One region of the Hydrogenophaga aquatica genome, then DNA from elsewhere that is predicted to be linked to it. Evidence: predicted binding sites of a transcription regulator. Region 1 holds the regulator's gene; the other holds the start of a gene.
The links. The regulator FNR, encoded in region 1, switches genes on or off when oxygen is low (the NO sensors DNR and NnrR bind a similar motif). The targets are predictions, from matches to a motif close to TTGATNNNNATCAA.
Positions count from the first base shown of each region.

Region 2: the regulator FNR is predicted to act here: its motif matches at 5,795-5,808, upstream of ACYVHH_RS02025 (DUF3149 domain-containing protein).

Region 1 is NZ_BAAGVK010000027.1:30,620-40,915, reverse strand. It holds gene ACYVHH_RS17600 (DMT family transporter) at 353-1,282, shown strand; gene ACYVHH_RS17595 (sulfite exporter TauE/SafE family protein) at 1,316-1,975, opposite strand; gene hemN (oxygen-independent coproporphyrinogen III oxidase) at 2,021-3,400, opposite strand; gene fnr (fumarate/nitrate reduction transcriptional regulator Fnr) at 3,546-4,271, shown strand; gene ACYVHH_RS17580 (hypothetical protein) at 4,275-4,562, opposite strand; gene ACYVHH_RS17575 (nitrogen fixation protein FixH) at 4,604-4,915, opposite strand; gene ccoG (cytochrome c oxidase accessory protein CcoG) at 4,944-6,350, opposite strand; gene ccoP (cytochrome-c oxidase, cbb3-type subunit III) at 6,403-7,311, opposite strand; gene ACYVHH_RS17560 (cbb3-type cytochrome oxidase subunit 3) at 7,338-7,475, opposite strand; gene ccoO (cytochrome-c oxidase, cbb3-type subunit II) at 7,491-8,120, opposite strand; gene ccoN (cytochrome-c oxidase, cbb3-type subunit I) at 8,134-9,588, opposite strand; gene ccoS (cbb3-type cytochrome oxidase assembly protein CcoS) at 9,658-9,795, opposite strand; gene ACYVHH_RS17540 (heavy metal translocating P-type ATPase) at 9,812-10,296, opposite strand, start outside.
Region 2 is NZ_BAAGVK010000002.1:191,100-201,395, forward strand. It holds gene ACYVHH_RS01990 (ClpXP protease specificity-enhancing factor) at 1-63, opposite strand, end outside; gene ACYVHH_RS01995 (glutathione S-transferase N-terminal domain-containing protein) at 78-689, opposite strand; gene ACYVHH_RS02000 (cytochrome c1) at 798-1,553, opposite strand; gene ACYVHH_RS02005 (cytochrome b) at 1,576-3,012, opposite strand; gene petA (ubiquinol-cytochrome c reductase iron-sulfur subunit) at 3,036-3,632, opposite strand; gene pdxA (4-hydroxythreonine-4-phosphate dehydrogenase PdxA) at 3,745-4,758, opposite strand; gene ACYVHH_RS02020 (Nif3-like dinuclear metal center hexameric protein) at 4,755-5,555, opposite strand; gene ACYVHH_RS02025 (DUF3149 domain-containing protein) at 5,589-5,735, opposite strand; gene ACYVHH_RS02030 (S1C family serine protease) at 5,839-6,978, shown strand; gene tatC (twin-arginine translocase subunit TatC) at 6,975-7,763, opposite strand; gene tatB (Sec-independent protein translocase protein TatB) at 7,773-8,267, opposite strand; gene tatA (Sec-independent protein translocase subunit TatA) at 8,335-8,571, opposite strand; gene ACYVHH_RS02050 (histidine triad nucleotide-binding protein) at 8,724-9,083, opposite strand; gene ACYVHH_RS02055 (DUF4870 family protein) at 9,080-9,448, opposite strand; gene ACYVHH_RS02060 (phosphoribosyl-ATP diphosphatase) at 9,475-9,864, opposite strand; gene hisI (phosphoribosyl-AMP cyclohydrolase) at 9,870-10,271, opposite strand; gene hisF (imidazole glycerol phosphate synthase subunit HisF) at 10,283-10,296, opposite strand, start outside.

The DNA.
Region 1 (10,296 bases):
CTTAGGTTGAGACACCGGGTGGCAGTTGCCTTGTTGATTACATGCAAGTGCAGTGCCGTTGGAGAAAGTTTAAGTCTTCTATAAGACTTGATGTGAATCTTATGTCTTATAGAAGACATTTATTTTTTTATTAAAAATCAATTACTTAACAAACTGTTTTTTCAATGTGAAAACTCATTCTTCATATTGAGAAATTTTGCGGCGGCGCAACATCCTTTGATTTCATAATACAAAAATGTTTGCGTCTGTATGAAAATGCGCCCTCGCCATCAGGCATGCACCTGATAGGTGACACCTCTCGCCCTTGGTGCATGATCGGGGGCCACACCACCGCTGTCACACGTTCCTCACCATGTTGCACCCCACCCCCTGGCTGGCCTACGCATGCCTTGCCCTGAGCATGTCACTCGTTGGAAGCTATGTCGCACTGTCCAAGCCGCTGGTCGCCGTGCTGCCGGTGTTCCTGCTCGCCTGGCTGCGCTTTGGCATTGGTGCCCTGGCCATGGCCACATGGGTGGTGAAGCCGGCCGATGAGCCTCCCCTGTCGGCACGCACCCGAGGACTCCTGTTCCTGGAGTCCTTCCTGGGCAACTTCCTGTTTTCCATCTGCATGCTGTACGGTGTGAGCCTGACCACTGCCACCGCCGCAGGCGTGGTCATGTCGTCGATTCCTGCGGTGGTCGCCGTGTTGAGCTGGCTGTTCCTGCGCGAACGGCTCAGCGGCCGCAACCTGGCCGCCATTGGCCTTGCCGCATTGGGCATCGGCCTGTTCTCCATGGAAAAGTCCAGCACGACAACAGGCACCACCGGCAGCTTCCTGGGCATGCCCCTTGCCCTGTGGGGCAATCTGCTGGTGTTTGCGGCCGTGGTGTGCGAGGCCTCATACGTGGTGATTGGCAAGAAGCTCACCCAGGGCCTGGGTCCCAGACGCATCTCTGCCATCATCAACCTGTGGGGGTTGGCCCTTGTCACCCCGCTGGGCCTGTGGACCGCATGGTCCTACGATTTCAGCCAGATGACGCTCTCACTGTGGACACTGCTGGCGTTCTATGCCCTGGCAGCCAGTGTCTGGACAGTGTGGCTGTGGATGACCGGGCTCAAACGCGTGAGCGCCAGCCAGGCAGGGGTTTTCACGGTGATGCTGCCGGTGAGCGCCGCGGCCATCGGCGTGCTGTTCATGGGGGAACGGCTCACACCCATGCAACTGACGGCATTTGCCATTGCCCTGGCTGGCCTGTTGATCGCTACCCTGCCCTCGCGTACCGGCTCGGCGCACCACTGATCTGCCGCCGGACCATCCCAAGGCGACGAGACGTCAGGCGCACCAGAGCCCGGTGGGCTGCGTGATACCCATCCACAAGGCCCAACCCGACGTCAAGGCCAGGGCGAGCCCGGCAAGCCGTATGCCCCAACCGCCCGAGCGGGCGTTCTTGACGCGGAGCAGCAGCCACGGGCCAGCCACCAGCGACACCATGGTCCCCGAGGCGAAGGCGGCCATGATCAAGGCGCCGTCGAACGCAGAGGCCGACAGCGAAGCCACCAGCAAAGCCGAATAGAGCAGCCCGCAAGGCATGAGCGCCCATCCCACGCCCAGCACGACAGGCGCCTTGCCCCCCAGGCCTGCCATCACCGGCCTGGCCTTGCGCCAGAGCCGCTGCCCCCAGTCGTCGATGAAAGCGGGTTGACGGGCCTGCCACAGCAGAACCAGCCCGAGAAGGAGAGCCGCCACGTGCATCATGGTCCACAACGGGCGCAGCACTGCGGTCTGCTGGCCCATCCAGCCCAGGCCCTGCACGGTTCCACCCGCCAACGCCCCCATCAGGCTGTAGCCCAGCAACCGCGAGAACTGGAACTTCCACAGGGCCAGGGTGCCGCGCGGCTCGGCAGCGCGTGCAATGCCTGCGCAGGCCGCCCCGCACATGGCCACGCAGTGCGGGCCGCCGACCAGGCCCATCATGAGGGCCGACACTGTCATGGAACTGAGCATGCGGGAACTGTAGCAGCGCGGCCGGACCTGCGTTCAGATGATCTTGGAAAACCTCGCGCGGTCCTGATCCACCTGCAGGTATTTGTCGAACACCATCGCAATGGCACGCACCAGGTACCAGCCCGCTGCCGTCACCTCGATGCTGTCGGCGTTGATCTGGACCAGACCCCATTCCTGCATGGGCTGCAGGCGCTCCAGCTCGCGGGCAAAGTAGGTTCGAAAATCGACCAGATGGCCCAGGTTGATGGACTCGAAGTCGACCGCCCCCTGGCACATGATGGCCATGATGACACTGCGGCGCAGCGCATCGTCACGGTTGAGCGCCAGACCGCGCACGATGGGCAGGCGGCCCTGATCGAGCGCGTCGTAATACTCCTCCAGCGTCTTGGCATTCTGGCTGTAGGTGGCGCCGATGCGGCCGATGGCCGAGACGCCCAGCGCGATCAGGTCGCAGTCAGGCTGCGTGCTGTACCCTTGAAAATTGCGGTGCAGGCGCCCCTGACGTTTGGCCACGGCCAGGGCATCGTCCGGCAGGGCAAAATGGTCCATACCCACGTACACGTACCCGGCCTCGCTGAACATGTCCAACGAGATGGACAGCATGGACAGCTTCTCGGCCGGGCTCGGCAGCTCCGCCGTCAGGATGCGGCGCTGAGGTTTGAAACGCGCAGGCAGGTGGGCATATGCGTAGAGCGCAATGCGCTCGGGCCGCAACGCCTTGACCTGCTCCAGCGTGTGCCGGAACGACTCCGGCGTCTGCAGGGGCAGGCCGTAGATCAGATCGACGTTGACGGATTCAAAACCGATGAGGCGCGCTGCCTCGACCAGCGCGAACACCTGCTCTGCCGGCTGCACCCGGTGAACGGCTTTCTGCACCGTGGGATCGAAATCCTGCACACCGAAGCTGAGGCGGTTGAAGCCCAGGCGGTGCAGGTGCTCCAGGCGCTGCACGGTCACCGTCCGGGGGTCCACCTCGACCGAGTACTCACCGCCGGGCACGAGATTGAAATGTCTGCGAACCATGGCCAGCAGGTCAGACAGTTCGTCGTCGCTGAGGAACGTTGGGGTACCGCCGCCCAGGTGCAACTGCGACACGCTGTGTCCCCGGCCGAAGTGCTCAACCTGCAACTCCAGCTCGCGCGAAAGGTAGCGCAGGTACTCCGCCGCCTTGCTGTGATGCTTGGTGATCACCTTGTTGCAGGCGCAGTAATAGCAGAGAGACTCGCAAAAAGGAATGTGGACGTACAGTGACAGAGGCAGAGCCAGAGAACCGGCGCGGCGCTGCTCCAGCGCCTGCACATAGTCTTTCTCGGTGAACGCCTCCACGAAGCGGTCGGCCGTCGGGTACGAGGTGTAACGCGGCCCCGGCACGTCAAACCGTTGCAGCAGTTGCTCGTCGATCACATGGTTCACAGGCAATATCTCCAGATTTTGTTGAACTGTGCCGCATGGGCTGAGTCTTGCCATTGACGTGAGTCAAAGATTCCCCACAGGGCGGGCAGAATTTCGCACCTGTGAGAGCTATGGGTTAAGCTCACGCCTGCACCAGCCTTTACTTATGGATATCCAAAGCATCAAAGTCGCCTGTTCCAGCTGCAACCTTCGGGAGTTGTGCCTGCCCATGGGACTGAACGCCAGCGAGATGGACAAGCTCGACACCGTCATCTCGACCCGGCGCCGCGTCAAGCGGGGCTCGTCGCTCTTCAACGTGGGCGACAGCTTCACATCGCTTTACGCCGTGCGGTCTGGCTTCTTCAAGACCAGCATCACCACCGCGGACGGCCGTGACCAGGTGACGGGCTTCCAGATGACGGGCGAGATCATCGGGCTCGACGGCATCGTCAACGACAAGCATTCCTGCGACGCGATTGCCCTGGAGGATGCCGAGGTCTGTGTCCTGCCGTTCGACAAGCTCGAACAATTGTCCCGGGAGTTCAGCACCTTGCAGCACCATGTGCACAAGATCATGAGCCGCGAGATCGTGCGGGATCATGGCGTGATGCTGCTGCTGGGCAGCATGCGCGCAGAGGAACGGCTGGCCGCGTTCCTGCTCAACCTTGTTCAGCGCCTCCATGCCAGGGGGTTCTCTCAGTCCGAGCTGATCCTGCGGATGACCCGCGAGGAGATCGGGAGCTATCTGGGCATGAAGCTGGAAACGGTGAGCCGGACGTTCTCGAAATTCATGGACGAAGGCATCATCGAGGTGAAACAGCGCTACGTCCACATCAAGGACACGCAGGCGCTGAGCAGCATCGTCAACGCCCAGCAGCAACAGGAAATCTGAGGCTCAGCAGCAGTTCCTGGCGCAATCCTTGGGCCGTTCGTCTGGTTCAACCGGGCAGCGGTTGACCTCGAAGGGCGACTGCGACAGCAAGGTGGTGAGGGCGCTGGACGCAAAGGTCATGGCCCAGAAGAAAAAGAAGGCAACGGTATAGGTTGCCTGGCGTGATAGCTCGAGCGGCTGTCCGCCCCAATGCAGCTCACTGGGATCGACCAGTGCAAAGACCACCATCTCGATCACCCCTGCCACCAGGAAGGCAGGCCACGCGATCCACATCAATCGTTGAGCAAGCATCATCGGTCTCCTCTTGTGTGCCTGTCCAACGTCGGCAGGCATTATTCGTCTTTGGGTAGTGTAGGCGAAACCACGTGGTTTCGAGCCTTGCCCGCGGGCATCACGCTGAGCTCGGCCGCGGTACGTTCCTCTGGCGAGAGCCGCTGCAGGGCGGCTTCGTCAACCTGAACTTGCGGCTTGCGCTGCAGCACCGGATCGGGATGCCGCACGGCGAGCACGACCGTGTAAATGCCCGCCACAACGACCAGCAAGGGCCCACCCAGCACCATCCAGACGTAAGGCTCCTTGTACCAGGGGCGGCCCGAACGGGCTGGCGCGGGAGATGCCGTGGGGGCGGGGGCTGCGGTACTCATGACACGGGGCTTTCAGGCGTATGTGCGGTTAGCGAGGGATCAGGAAAACCGATTTTTCCTTGACCTGGATGGCGCTGTCACCAGCGGCCTTGATCTCGAACTGGATAGGGTGTGAACCGGGCTCCGAGCTGTTAGGCGGCACCTGTACACGCACTGCAACAGAACGGACTTCGGTGGGCAACACTTCAACAGAAGGTTCGGACGCGATGGTTATCCCGGGCAAACCCGAGACCGAGATGTCGTAATGCTGCTTTGCCTCGGTGGCGTTCATCACCTGCAGGCGGAAAACGTTTTCGATGCGGCCCTGCTCGACCATGCGCGCCAGAGCTCCCCGGTCACGGATCACGTCCACCTTGAGCGGGGTGCGCAGGAACAGGCTGACACCCAGGGCGACGCAGATGGCAAGCAGGATGCCCGAATACACCAGCACGCGGGGCCGCAGGCCACGCCTGATCATCTGGGCACGGGACCAGTTGTTCGTCATGCCGTTCTGGGTCGAGTACTTGATCAGACCGCGGGGATAGGACATCTTGTCCATGACGTCGTCGCAGACGTCGATGCAGGCGCCGCAGCCGATGCACTCGTACTGCAGGCCCTTGCGGATGTCGATGCCCGTGGGGCACACCTGCACGCAAAGTGTGCAGTCGACACACGCACCCAAGCCCAGCGAGGCTGGGTCAGCCTTCTTGGAGCGCGCGCCACGAGGCTCACCACGTTTCTCGTCGTAGGTGACGATCATGGTGTCCTTGTCGAACATGGCGCTCTGGAAGCGTGCGTAAGGGCACATGTACTTGCAGACCTGCTCGCGCATGAAGCCCGCGTTGCCGTACGTGGCAAAGCCGTAGAAGAAGATCCAGAACGTCTGCCAGGGGCCAAGGTCCCAGGACATCACCGCAGCGCCCAGTTCGCGGATAGGTGTGAAGTAACCGACGAAAGTGAGGCCCGTCCACAGGCCAAACGCGACCCACAGGAAGTGCTTCAACCACTTCTTGCCAAATTTTTCAAGGGAGAGCGAAGACTGATCAAGCCGCATGCGGGCAGACCGGTCGCCCTCCACCTTCTTTTCGATCCAGAGGTAGATTTCCGTATAGACGGTCTGGGGACAGGCGTAACCGCACCAGAGCCGGCCGGCCACGGCGGTAAACAGGAACAGCGCCAGGGCGGAAATGACCAGAAGCCCGGTCAGGTAGATGAAGTCCTGCGGATAGAGAACCAGGCCGAAGATATAGAAACGGCGCGCCTCAAGGTCAAAGAGAACGCCCTGGCGGGCGTTCCACTCCAGCCAGGGCAGTCCGTAGAAGATCAGCTGCGTGAACCAGACAAGCACCCACCGCCACTTGCTGAACAAGCCCGAGACAGAACGGGGATAGATTTTCTGTCGCGACGCGTACAGCGAGACTTCGATTTCATCGGTGCCTGCCTCGGCGGCAGGCACGGTTCTGGGCTCTTGCGAATGGGAACTCACAGCGGATCTTCAGTAAACGTACTCAGTTCTGCGGCTTGTTGGACAGGCCCCAGACATAGGCAGTCAGGACATGGATCTGCTGTTCGGTCAACTTGGCGTTCTGGGCCGGCATGACGTTGGTCTTGCCTTCGTTGATCATCTTCACCACAGCGTCCACACCCCAGCCATGCAGCCAGACGTCATCGGTCAGGTTGGGCGCACCCATGACCGTGTTGCCCTTGCCATCCATGCCGTGACAGGCGGCACAGGCACCGAACTTGGACTTGCCAAGCGTGGCCTTGACGCTGTCGTGCGGGCTGCCGGACAGGCTGAGCACGTAGTGCGCAACGTTCGTGACGTCGTCCGGCGTGCCCACGGCGGCGGCCATGGGAGGCATCATGCCCTGACGTCCATGGGTGATCGTGGTCTTGATGGCCTCGGGGTCGCCGCCCCACAGCCAGTCGCCGTCGGCGAGGTTGGGGAAGCTCTTGCTGCCTCGTGCATCGGAACCATGGCACTGCGCGCAGTTGTTCATGAACAGGCGCTCGCCAATGGCCATCGCAGCGGCGTCGGCCGCAAGCTTCTGGGGCTCCATGTCATTGAACTTGGCGTAGATCGGTGCAATGGCGTCCTCGCTCTTCTTCACCTCGGCGGCATGCTGGCCGGTGGACGACCAGCCCAGTTGGCCCTGGATGTTGCCGAACATGGGGTACAGCGCACCATACGCCAGACCGAAGATGACGGTGATGATGAAGAGATAGACCCACCACTTGGGCAGCGGGTTGTTCATCTCACGCAGGTCTTCGTCCCAGACGTGACCGGTGGTGTTGTCGTCATGCGCCTTGACCTTGGTGGTGCCGCTGATCCACAGCAGGATCAGGCAGGCAATGATGCTGACGAAGGTCAGTCCCGCCACATAAAGGTGCCAGAAATCGCTTGTAAAGTCGCTCATGATGATTCTCTTTTCTTGTTGGCTCTTTATTCATCCTTGAAGGGCAGTTGTGCTGCCTCTTCAAAGCGGGACTGGTTGCGCTTCGACCACGCCCACCAGACGATGCCCAGAAAAGTCACCAGGCTGATCACGGTGACGATGCTTCGCAGGTCGTTGATGTCCATCTCAGAGCCCTCCGGTTACTTGACGGCCGTGCCCAGACTCTGCAGGTAGGCGATCAGCGCCTGCATTTCGGTCTTGCCCTTGACCTCTTCGACAGAAGCGGCGATCTCCTGGTCGGTGTAAGGTGCGCCCAGCGTGCGCAGCGCCTTCATGCGGGAAGGCAGCGCTGCAGCATCGACTTCCTTGCGCTCCAGCCAGGGGTAGGCGGGCATGTTGGACTCGGGCACCAGGTCACGCGGGTTGACCAGGTGGATGCGGTGCCATTCGTCAGAGTAGCGGCCACCCACGCGAGCCAGATCCGGACCGGTACGCTTGGAACCCCACTGGAACGGGCGGTCGTAGACGAACTCACCGGCCAGGGAGTAGTGGCCATAGCGCATGGTCTCGGCGTGGAAGGGACGGATCATCTGGGAGTGGCAGCCGTAGCAACCCTCTTTCACGTAGACGTCACGACCTGCCACTTGCAGCGCCGTGTAAGGCTTGAGGCCCTCGACCGGCTGCGTGGTGGACTTCTGGAAGAAGAGAGGAACGATTTCGACCAGACCGCCAACGGCGATCACCAGGACGATCAGAACGATCATCAGGAAGTTGTTGGTCTCGATCCGCTCGTGGGTAAAACCCTTGGGCGCTTCGTTGTGTTGTGCCATTTTGTTGTCCTCCTCAGGCGTGAGCGGTGGCAGCGGGAATCTTGACCTGGGGCACTGCGCCTGCCTTGAGGCCTTGGCGAGCGGTCATCCAGACGTTCCAGGCCATGACGCACATGCCGCCCAGGTACAGCAGACCACCCAGCAGACGGATCACGTAGAACGGGAAGGTGGCCTTCACGGATTCGACGAAGGTGTAGGTCAGCGAACCATCGGGGTTCACGGCACGCCACATCAGGCCCTGCATGACACCGGCGATCCACATGGCGGCGATGTACAGCACGATGCCGATGGTGGCCACCCAGAAGTGCAGCTCGATGGCCGACTTGGAATACATCTGCTTCTGGCCGAACAGGCGCGGCACCAGGTAGTACAGCGAACCCATGGAAACCAGACCCACCCAGCCCAGGGCACCGGAGTGCACGTGGCCGACGGTCCAGTCGGTGTAGTGAGACAGCGCGTTGACGGTCTTGATGGACATCATCGGGCCTTCGAACGTGGACATGCCGTAGAACGACAGGGACACGATCAGGAAGCGCAGGATGGGGTCGTCACGCAGCTTGTGCCATGCACCCGACAGGGTCATGATGCCGTTGATCATGCCGCCCCAGGACGGTGCCAGCAGGATGAGCGAGAACACCATGCCGACGGACTGGGTCCAGTCAGGCAGCGCGGTGTAGTGCAGGTGGTGGGGACCCGCCCACATGTAGGTGAAGATCAGCGCCCAGAAGTGGACGATGGACAGGCGGTAGGAGTAGACAGGGCGCTCAGCCTGCTTGGGGATGAAGTAGTACATCATGCCCAGGAAGCCTGCCGTGAGGAAGAAGCCCACGGCGTTGTGGCCGTACCACCACTGCACCATGGCGTCCTGCACGCCAGCGTAGGCGGAGTAGGAGTGGAGCAGACCGGTGGGCAGAGCCGCGCTGTTGACGATGTGCAACAGGGCCACGGCGAGGATGAAGGCGCCGAAGAACCAGTTGGCCACGTAGATGTGGCGGACTTTGCGGGTGCCGACGGTGCCGAAGAAGACGATGGCATAGGCCACCCAGACGGCGGCGATCAGCACGTCGATCGGCCAGATGAGTTCGGCGTACTCCTTGCCCTGGGTGTAGCCCAGCGGCAGGGAGATGGCGGCGGCGACGATGACCAGCTGCCAGCCCCAGAAGGTGAAGGCAGCCAGGGGCCCGAGGAACAGGCGCGTCTGGCAGGTGCGCTGCACCACGTAGTAGCTCGTGGCGAAGAGCGCACAACCACCAAAGGCGAAGATGACCGCATTGGTGTGCAACGGGCGCAGACGGCCATAGGTCAGCCATTCAATGCCCAGGTTGAGCTCGGGCCAGGTCAACTGGGCCGCGATGATGACGCCAACCAGCATGCCCACCACGCCCCATACCACGGCCATGATGGAGAACTGTCTGACGACCTTGTCGTTATAGACCCCCTCCAGGGAGCCCGCTGTTGTTACGGACATACCAAACTCCTCGTAAATGTCACCACGATGCAGTATCCGACGCCATTCGGCAAATCGGCTTGACTTAGATCAATCGCCCCGAAGAATGCGTTCACCTTCGCGTTCGATGTTGTCGAACTGCCCCGATTGCAGGGCCCACCAGAACAGCCCGATGATGCCGAGCACCAGCACCACGGACAGCGGAATCAACAGGTACAGGACTTCCATTGGGAGGACCTCCTTTTCATGATTGCGGGAAAACAGGGGGCGCAGGCCAGGCGCGCGTCAGGCGCATGGCGTTGCCGATGACCAGAAGGGAACTGGCGGCCATGCCAAGGCCCGCCAGCCATGGCGGCATGAGCCCGACCAGCGCCAGCGGCACGCAGACCGCGTTGTAGGCAGCCGCCCACCACAGATTCTGCCGGACGATGGCCATGGTTCTGCGCGCCAGCAGCAGGGTCTCGACAACCTCCAGCAGCCGCCCGCTCTGGACGACGAAATCCGATTGGGCCTGCGTGAGCGGCGCGCCATGCCCCAGGGCGAAAGAGCTGTCGGCCCGCGCCAGCACCGGGCCGTCGTTGAGGCCGTCGCCAACCATGACCAAGCGGGCGCCCTGCTCCTGGAGCGCGACCACCTCGGCCAGCTTGCGCTCGGGGCTCGCCTCCGCCACGACGTCCGGTATCCCGAGTTGACGCGCGACACGCTCTGCCGCCTGACGCCGGTCACCGG
Region 2 (10,296 bases), on a different contig from region 1:
GCACCATTCGTGCAGGGCACGAATGAGGTACGGGCGGGTGGAAGGAACGTCGTCCTGGCTCATCACGTCTGGCGCGCTTACTTGCGCATCACTTTCTCGGACGGCGTCAGCGCCTCGATGTAGGCCGGGCGCGAGAAGATGCGCTCTGCGTACTTCAGCAGGGGCGCGGCATTCTTGCTCAGCTCGATGCCGTAGTGGTCCAGACGCCACAGCAGGGGAGCAATCGCCACGTCGAGCATGGAGAAGTTGTCACCCAGCATGTACTTGTTCTTCAGGAACACCGGTGCCAGTTGCGTCAGGCGGTCGCGGATGTGGCTCTTGGCCTTCTCGATGGCCTTGTCGTTGCCTTTGGTCGTGCGGGACTCCAGCACGGACACGTGGGTGAACAGCTCCTTCTCGAAGTTGAGCAGGAACAGGCGCACACGGGCGCGGTCCACCGGGTCACCAGGCATCAGCTGGGGATGCGGGAAGCGCTCGTCGATGTACTCGTTGATGATGTTCGACTCGTACAGGATCAGATCGCGCTCGACCAGGATGGGCACCTGGCCATAGGGGTTCATGACCGCGATGTCTTCCGGCTTGTTGTACAGGTCCACGTCGCGGATCTCGAAGTCCATGCCCTTCTCGAACAGCACGAAACGGCAGCGGTGGGAATAAGGGCAGGTCGTACCCGAATACAGAACCATCATGGCGGTCGCTCCTCAATCACAAAAACAAAAAACAGTGGCTTGCCGTTTCAGCCCGCTGGGGCACGGCAAAACCACTGTGTCGATCTGGCCACCAGGGCCAGATGGGGCTTACTTGACGTCTTTCCAGTAGGCCGCGTTCAGGCGCCAGGCCACGAGCACGAACACACCCAGGAAGATCAGAACCCAGACGCCGAGACGGATGCGGTCGTTCTGGCCCGGCTCAGCCATCCACTCCATGAAGGCGACCAGCTCGGCGACAGAGCGATCGTACTCGGCCTGGCTCAGGGCACCCGGCTTGACCGATTCCCAGCCACGCAGCACTTCCACCTCGTGGCCGTGGCTCATCACCTTCTCGAACACCGGGCGGCGTTCACCCTGCAGCTGCCACAGGGGATGCGGCATGGCCACGCTGGGGAAGGCCATGTTGTTCCAGCCGGTGGCCTTGGTGTCGTCGCGGTAGTAGGTGCGCAACAGGGTGTAGAGGTAGTCCGGGCCGCTGCCTGCGCCGCTGGCACGGGAACGTGCCACCAGGGTCAGGTCAGGCGGGGTTGCACCGAACCACTCCTTGGCCTGCACCGGGTTGATCGCGGACTTCATGGTGTCGCCTACCTTGTCGGTCGCGAACATCAGGTTTTCCTTGATCTGCTTTTCGGTCAGGCCGATTTCGGTCAGGCGGTTGTAGCGCATGAACGATGCCGAGTGGCAGTTCAGGCAGTAGTTGACGAAGATCTTCGCACCGTTTTGCAGCGCCGCCATGTCGTTGGTCAGCTTCGGCGCCTTGTCGAGCGGGAAGTTGCTGCCTGCGGCAACGGCGTTCGTCGCCAGACCCAAGGCCATCAGGCAACCAGCAATCCATTTTTTCATGTTGTTTCTCCTGTGGGCTGCCTCAGTGGGGGGTGTAGTTCACGCGTGCCGGCTCGGGCTTGCACTGGCCCAGACGGCTCCACCACGGCATCAGCAGGAAGAAACCGAAGTAGAAGAGCGTACCGGCCTGAGACACACGCTCACCCACCGGAGACGGCGGCAGCACGCCCAGGTAACCCAGGATCAGGAAGTTGATCACGAAGATGGTGTAGAGGTAGATGTGCCAGCTCGGACGGTAGCGGATCGACTTCACGGGGGAGTTGTCCAGCCAGGGCAGGAAGAACAGGATCACAACCGCGCCGCCCATGGCAACCACGCCCCAGAACTTGGCGTCGATCGACAGCATCAGGGCAGCGACAACCACTGCAGCGGCCACGATGCCGCCCTTGACGGCAGCACCGGCCTTGGCCTTGGTCACACCAAGCAGCGCACCCAGCACGACGCAGGCGATGAGCACGTACATCATTTCGGTGGTGATGGCACGCAGCATCGAGTAGAACGGCGTGAAGTACCACACCGGTGCGATGTGCGGAGGCGTCTTCAGCGGGTCGGCGGGGATGAAGTTGTTGAACTCCAGGAAATAGCCGCCAAACTCCGGTGCGAAGAACACGATGGCAGAGAACACCATCAGGAACACGGTCACGCCGAAGATGTCGTGAACGGTGTAGTACGGGTGGAAGGGGATGCCGTCCAGGGGATTGCCTTTGGCGTCCTTGGGCGCGTTCGGGCCCTTGATTTCCACACCATCCGGGTTGTTGGAGCCGACGTCATGCAGCGCCAGCAGGTGCGCCACCACCAGGCCCAGCAGGACCAGCGGCACGGCGATCACGTGGAAGCTGAAGAAGCGGTTCAGAGTGGCGTCGCCCACCACGAAGTCACCACGGATCAGGATGGCCAGATCGGGACCGATGAAGGGAATGGCGGAGAACAGGTTCACGATCACCTGTGCGCCCCAGTAGGACATCTGGCCCCAGGGCAGCAGGTAGCCCATGAAGGCCTCGGCCATCAGCACCAGGAAGATGGCGCAGCCGAAGATCCAGACCAGTTCACGCGGCTTGCGGTAGGAACCGTAGATCAGGCCGCGGAACATGTGCAGGTACACCACCACGAAGAAGGCGGAAGCACCCGTGGAGTGCATGTAGCGGATCAGCCAGCCCCACGGCACGTCGCGCATGATGTATTCGACGCTGGCGAACGCCACCGGCACACCCGCGCTGTTGAGCGAGGCGTCGGGCTTGTAGTGCATCACCAGGAAGATGCCGGTGACGATCTGGATCACCAGCACCAGCAGGGCCAGCGAGCCGAAGATGTACCAGAAGTTGAAGTTCTTGGGCGCGTAGTACTCCGACATGTGAACGCGGTAAGCGTCAAATGCCGTCGGGAAGCGGTTCTCGAACCAGTTGGTGAGCTTGGCGCCGGCCGTGGCGTTCGGCGGGAGTTCTTTGAATTCTGCAGCCATGTTGTTCCTCGGCAGTGTTCTGGTCAGGCCTTGGGTTCTTCACCGATCAGCACCACCGTGTCAGACAGGTAGTAGTGCGGCGGGACTTCCAGGTTGTCCGGGGCGGGCTTGTTCTTGAACACGCGGCCAGCCACGTCGAAGGTGGAACCGTGACAGGGGCACAGGAAACCACCCGGCCAGTTGTCGGGCAAAGAAGGCTGCGCGCCCGGCTGAAGCTTGTCCACGGGGGAGCAACCCAGGTGCGAACAGATACCGACGCCGATGAAGTATTCCGGCTTGATGGAACGGTGGCGGTTCTTGGCGTAGGCAGGCGTCGGGTAGGCCTTGCGGTCCGAGTTGGGATCTGCCAGATCGCCCTCGATTTTTTCCAGGCTGGCCAGCTGGTCCTGCGTGCGGCGCATGATCCACACGGGCTTGCCGCGCCACTCCACCACTACCTTTTCGCCCGGCTGCAGAGCGGAAACGTCAACTTCCACTGCCGCACCAGCGGCCTTGGCGCGCTCGGACGGCTGGAAGGAACTGACGAAAGGTACGGCTACAGCGGCTGCTCCCACGCCGCCCATGGCGCACGAGGTGATCAGCCAGGTTCGGCGGCCGTTGTCTACGGTTGCTTCGCTCATGGGGATCTTTCAATGACTTGGCTAGACATTTGCACGCCCTGCAGGTGCACCATGTGCCACCGAGGGTCAACCCGAATTGTAGCGGAGCGTAACCACCCGTTCTTCGCCCCCCTCAAGAACGCAGCGCAGCCTCGATCGCGGAAATGAGGCTGGAGGGATCGGCGCGCCCGGTGCCAGCCAGGTCGAACGCGGTGCCGTGGTCGGGGCTGGTGCGCACGAAAGGCAACCCGAGCGTGGTGTTCACGCCGTGCTCGAGGCCCAAATACTTCACCGGGATCAGCCCCTGGTCGTGGTACATCGCGAGCACCACGTCGAACTCGCCCCGGCGTGCCCGCATGAAAACCGTGTCTGGCGCGTGCGGTCCGGTGGCGTCTATCCCTTCGGCCCGCGCATCTTCGACGGCGGGAGCGATCTCATCGATCTCTTCCCGGCCAAACAGGCCACCCTCGCCAGCGTGCGGATTCACCCCCGCCACGGCGATCCGGAGTGCACTGCCCGGCCGCCAGAGGTGCCGATGCGTGATGCGCAGCGTCTGGAGCACGTTCGCGCGGGTGACGGCGGCCAGCGCGTCCCGCAAGGAGACGTGAATGCTCACCAACACCGTTCGCAGTTCGTCGTTGGACAGCATCATGCGAACCGGAAGGTCGGCGGGCTGACAGCCCAGATGCTGCGCCGCCAGCGCCTGCAGGTACTCGGTATGGCCCGGATGGTTCACGCCAGCAGCGGCCAGCGCTTCCTTGTGGATTGGCGCGGTGACGACTGCGCTGACCTCCCCCCGCAAGGCCGCACGCGCGGCCTGCTCGATGGCCTGGGCAGCGGCAGCACCCGCCTCTGCCGAAATCCGGCCCCATGGCACGGGATGCGGCAGGGCCATGGCAGGCCACACGGGCAGGCAGCGTTCCGGCAGGTGTTCGTTGCCGGACGGCCCGTCCACGACGGCGACTGGCAGACTGCCCCCCGTCACGGCCGCCGCGCGGCGCAAGGTGGCGACATCACCAAAAACTACGCATTCGCGAGCCCATTGCGGCTTGCGGCGGAACACCTCGGCGATGATTTCCGGGCCGATCCCTGCCGGGTCACCCATGGTGATGGCGACCGGCGCCTGGCGTTGGGTAGCGGGCTTCATGCTGGATTCTCGATGTCCACGAACTCGTGCTCCAGGCCCAGGCGGGCCGCGACACAAGCCGCCACTGCCGGCGCCCCGTATCTTTCGGTCGCATGGTGGCCGCAGGCCATGAAGGCGACACCGCATTCCCTGGCATAGTGCGCCTGCGGCTCGGATATCTCGCCTGTGATGAAGAGGTCCACGCCAGCCGCGATGGCGGCCTCGAAGTACCCGTGCGCACCACCCGAGCACCAACCGACACGCCGTATCGGACGGGCAGAGGTGTCGAGCAAGGTCACCTGCCGCCCCAGCACGTGCTGCGCGTGCGCGGCCAAGCCAGTCGCGGTGTCCACCGGCGACGTGCCGATGAATCCCAGGTCCTGTTCACCGAACCGCCCCCACCCGCCTTCCAGCGGCGACATGCCCAGCTTCAGGCCCAGCTGCGCGTTGTTGCCGAGCTCCGCGTGGGCATCCAGGGGCAGGTGATAGGCGTAGAGGTTGATGTCGTGCTTCAGCAGCAGCGACAGACGCTGCTTCATCCAGCCGGTGACGCGGCCGTCCTGACCACGCCAGAACAATCCATGGTGCACGAAGATGGCATCGGCCCGCTTGGCAATGGCGGCTTCGATCAGGGCACGGCTGGCAGTCACCCCACTGACGACCCGGGTCACCTGGGCACGCCCTTCCACTTGCAGGCCATTTGGGCCATAGTCCTTGAAGCGTGAGGGCTCCAGCAGTTCGTCGAAAGCGCTCAGCACCTCCTCACGGGAACGTGCAGGGGAAACGGTGTCGTGCGGATTGCGGGTTGCGGTCGTCATGACCGCCAAGCATACCCCTTGACGGCCAACGCATCAGGCGGAGGGATTGTTCCTCTCCGACTCCTCCATCTTGCGCGTGAAGAAGCGCAAGAACCACCAGGCCATGAAAATGATGAACAGGAGCACTCCCAGGCTCAACAGACCGTAATCAGTGGAAAAAAGGTCCACAATTGCTTTCATTCCATACTCCGGACGTGGTTATAGTGTCCCGATTTCAACCAAGTTCACAGGCTGTGGGGTTGATCCACGTCAAGAGCCCAGCACAATACTTTTACCAATTTTCATGAAGCGTTACTGGCTGTTGTTCTCCCAGGTCGTCACGGTGCTGCTGGCGGCCTATTTCGTCGTAGCCACGCTCAAACCCCAGTGGCTGCAGCGCAAGCCCACACTCGCGTCGATCGTGCCTGTCTTCGAATCGGGCAACGTGGAACGCGACCCCGCCGTGGCGTCCAGCAGCTACAGCGGCGCGGCCAAGGCCGCGGCGCCTGCGGTCGTCAGCATTTCAACCAGCAAGGCGGCCAGCAACCTGCCCAGCGATCCATGGTTCCGCTACTTCTTCGGCGACCAGCCCAACAACCAGCCGCAGTCCGGTCTGGGTTCGGGCGTCATCGTCAGCCCCGAGGGCTACATCCTCACCAACAACCACGTGGTCGAAGAGGCGGATGAAATCGAGGTCCAGCTCAGCGATGGCCGGCGCGCCGGTGCCCGGATCATCGGCACCGACCCGGAAACCGATCTGGCAATCCTCAAGATTGAACTCACCGGGCTACCCGTCATCCTGCTGGGCAACTCCGACCTGCTGGAGGTTGGCGATGTGGTGCTGGCCATCGGCAACCCCTTCGGTGTCGGGCAGACCGTGACCAGCGGCATCGTCAGTGCCCTGGGCCGCACGCAGCTGGGCATCAACACGTTCGAGAACTTCATCCAGACCGACGCCGCCATCAACCCGGGCAACTCCGGAGGCGCGCTGGTGGACGTGAACGGCCAGCTGATGGGGATCAACACCGCCATCTACTCCCGCTCAGGCGGGTCCATGGGGATCGGCTTCGCGATCCCGACCTCCACCGCCCGCAGCGTGATGGAGGCCATCGTGCGGGACGGCTCGGTCACTCGCGGCTGGATTGGTGTGGAACCGCAGGACCTGACGCCGGAACTGGCCCAGTATTTCGGCACGAACAACGCCGAAGGCGTGATCATCACAGGCGTTCTGCAGAACGGGCCGGCAGCCTCGGCGGGCATGCAGCCGGGCGATGTGATTTCCAGCGTGGCTGGCGCGCCCGTGCGCGATGTGGCTCAGCTGCTCAGCAAGGTGGCATCACTGACGCCGGGGCAGGCCGTTGACATCGATGTGCAGCGGCGTGGCCAGCGCGTTCGGCTGCAGGTCACGCCGGGGCGCCGCACACCGCCAAGGGCACAGCGTTAAGAAGCGTCGGACGCCTCGGCGTCCGGTGCACGGGTGGCCTTGGAAAACCAGCGGGAGCCCAGGATGCCCAGCTCATACAGCAGGCACATGGGAATCGCCAGCGCCAGCTGGGAAATGACGTCCGGCGGCGTCACCACGGCGGCAATGATGAACGCCACAACGACGAAATAGCCCCTGAAGGCTTTCAGCTTTTCGACAGTGACCATTTCGAAGCGCACCAGCAGCATCACGACGATCGGAACCTGGAAAGCCAGCCCGAAAGCGAGATACAACGAAAGGATGGCCTCGACATAGGACGCGATGTCGGGCGTGGCGTTGACGCTCTCGGGCGTGAAGCCCTGGATGAAGCCGAACATCTTGTCCAGCACGAAGAATTGCACGAAGGCGATGCCCATGTAGGCCAGCAGGCTGCCCAGGACGATCAGGGGCAGGGCAAAACGCTTCTCGTGGCTGTAGAGCCCGGGGGCCACGAAGGCCCAGATCTGGTAGATGAGCCAGGGCAGCGCCAGCAGGACGGCCGTCATCATCAGTACCTTGAGCGGCACGAAGAACGGCGTGAAGACCCCCACGGCAATGAGCTTGACGTCAGGCGGCATGTGGGCCCGGATGGGTACTGCAATCAGGTCGATCAGGCCGCTCGGACCCGGCCAGATGGCCAGCAGGATCATGCAGACGACGATACCGGCGATGCAATAGATCAGCCGGTCACGCAGCTCGATCAGGTGCTGCACGAACGGCTGCTCGGTACCGGCGAGCTCGTCGGTCTTGTCTTGGGGTTCTGACATGAAAGGGACTTACATCGATTTGATCTTCGGGCGGAAGCGCGCCACGCGGGCGGCCCCGGAAAGCGCGCGGCTGCGCACGCCGGTTCGGGCCTTGAACCATTGCGGCACGGCCTTCTGCTTCAGCCTGAAGTTCTTCTTCGGATGCCTGTATTCAGGGTACACAGGCGAGCCGATGGAGTAGGCATCGCTGGGGTTGAATGCATCGGAGGCACTGCTGTCCAGGCCCGCCGTGGCCTCCGACCAGGATTTTTCGAAATCCGTGGTCGTCTCATGGATGGAGGATTCCACATTGCGTGCGGCAGACTCCACCGTGTCCTTCATCTTCTTGAGCTCTTCGAGCTCGATGGAACGGTTGACCTCTGCCTTGACGTCCGCAACGTAGCGCTGGGCCTTGCCCAGCAACGCGCCGACCGTTCGAGCCACGCGCGGCAGTTTCTCCGGCCCGATGACGACCAGCGCCACTGCGCCGATCAGGGCCAGTTTGGAAATGCCCAAGTCAATCATGCACAGCTCTCAAAGATAAGCCAACCGGTGGCGGGACGAAGCCCCGCGCAAAGATCGTGAACCAGGATCAGCCCTTGGTTTTTGCTTCGACGTCGATGGTGGTCTTTTCGGCGGGTGCCTTGTCCTGGGTGACCTGTGCGGCCGGCTTGTCTGCAGCGTCGCTGCCACCTTCCTTCATGCCATCCTTGAAGCCCTTGACGGCACCACCCAGATCAGACCCGATGTTCTTCAGTTTCTTCGTGCCAAACACCAGCACGACGATCAGCAGAACGATCAGCCAATGCCAAACAGAAAAAGTTCCCATGTCACACACTCCATTGCCTGGGGCAACCCACCCCAGTATTGCTTTCGATTCTACGCCGTGCAGGCAGTTCACCCACGGCAGCAGGCCATTGTCCCAAATATCTGTGGCCGCAACGCGATTTCAAGCCAGGGTGAACCCTTGACTGCGCAAACTCATCCCCGTGCCCAGGGCCGGGGCCCACCTATCACGTGGATGTGCAGGTGATGCACTTCCTGACCGCCTTCCACACCGGTGTTTGCCACGATGCGGAAACCGCCGTCTGGATACGGATTGCACCCCTGCTCGATGGCGAGCCGGGGGGCCAGAACCATCATGCGGCCCATCAGGCGTTCGTGCTCCGCACCCAGCTGCGCCATGGACGGAATGTGCATCTTCGGAATCAACAGGAAATGCACCGGCGCCCAGGGATGGATGTCGTGAAAGGCGTAGAGGTCATCGTCCTCGTAGACCTTGCTTGAGGGGATCTGGCCAGAAACGATTTTGCAGAAAATGCAATTCGGGTCGTGAGTCATTCAGCAAACTCCATGGGTTGGCCCGCGTTCATGCGGACCATGCCTTTGACGATACGGTAGAAAAACCAGGCCGAGATGCAGAACCAGGCAATCCACCCAGGAACAAAGAACAGAAACCAGAGAGGGAGCGTCACCAGGTAGGCCAGAAAGGCGAACGCAACAGAGCGGATGCGCCAGCGGAAATGGCTGGCATGCCACGTGCCCTGCGCCTCGTCTTTTTTGACGAAATCGAGGATGAGCGCGACGATCAGGAGCGTCGGCCCCCACTGGCCGCCCGGAATCAACGCACCGACCGCCACAATCAGATGCAGCACGTAGCTGATGGTTCCGACGGTGTTGAGGCTGCGCAGGCGGTCGTCTTCCACGGTCTGGCTCCTTGCTCTGGACAGTGTTATTCGCCGGATTCGCGTGCCTTGGCTTTGCGCAGGGCTTTCTCTTCCAGGCCGCTCAGCCCCTCACGGCGGGCGAGTTCGGCCACCACGTCGGCAGGGCTCAGCCCGAAATGGGCCAGCGCGATCATGCTGTGGAACCACAGGTCGGCCACCTCACCCACCAGGGCCTGGGCCGTGCCCTGGCCGTGCTGCAGGTCCTTGGCGGCCATCATGGCCTCACCAGCCTCTTCGCCGATCTTCTTGAGAAAGGCGTCGGGCCCCTTGTGGAGCAGACGGGCCACGTAGCTTTTTTCGGGGTCACCGCCGTTCGCTGGCTTGCGGCTGTCGATGACGGCAGCCAGACGCAACAGTGTGTCGGTGGACGTGGGCAATTCGCCGGATGCACTCATGGCGGTCATTTGTAGATGGATTCGGGGTCTTTGAGCACCGGCTCGACCGCCTGCCAGTGGCCGCCCTGCGGGTCGGCCTCGAAGCGCTGGAAGAAGCAGCTGTGACGGCCCGTGTGGCAGGCAATGCCCGGTTCGTGGCCCAGCTGGGTGACCTTGAGCAGCACCACGTCGTTGTCGCAATCCAGGCGGATGTCATGCACCGTCTGGACGTGGCCGGACTCCTCGCCCTTGAACCAGAGCTTGCCGCGCGAACGGCTGAAGTACACCGCGCGCCCCAGTTCGGCGGTTTTTTGCAGCGCCTCGCGGTTCATCCATGCGAACATCAGCACGTCACCCGTGGCCTGCTCCTGTGCGATGACGGGCACCAGGCCCTGCGCGTCCCATTTGACTTCGTCGAGCCAGTTCATGTGTTGCCCTTTCACAGGCGCACCG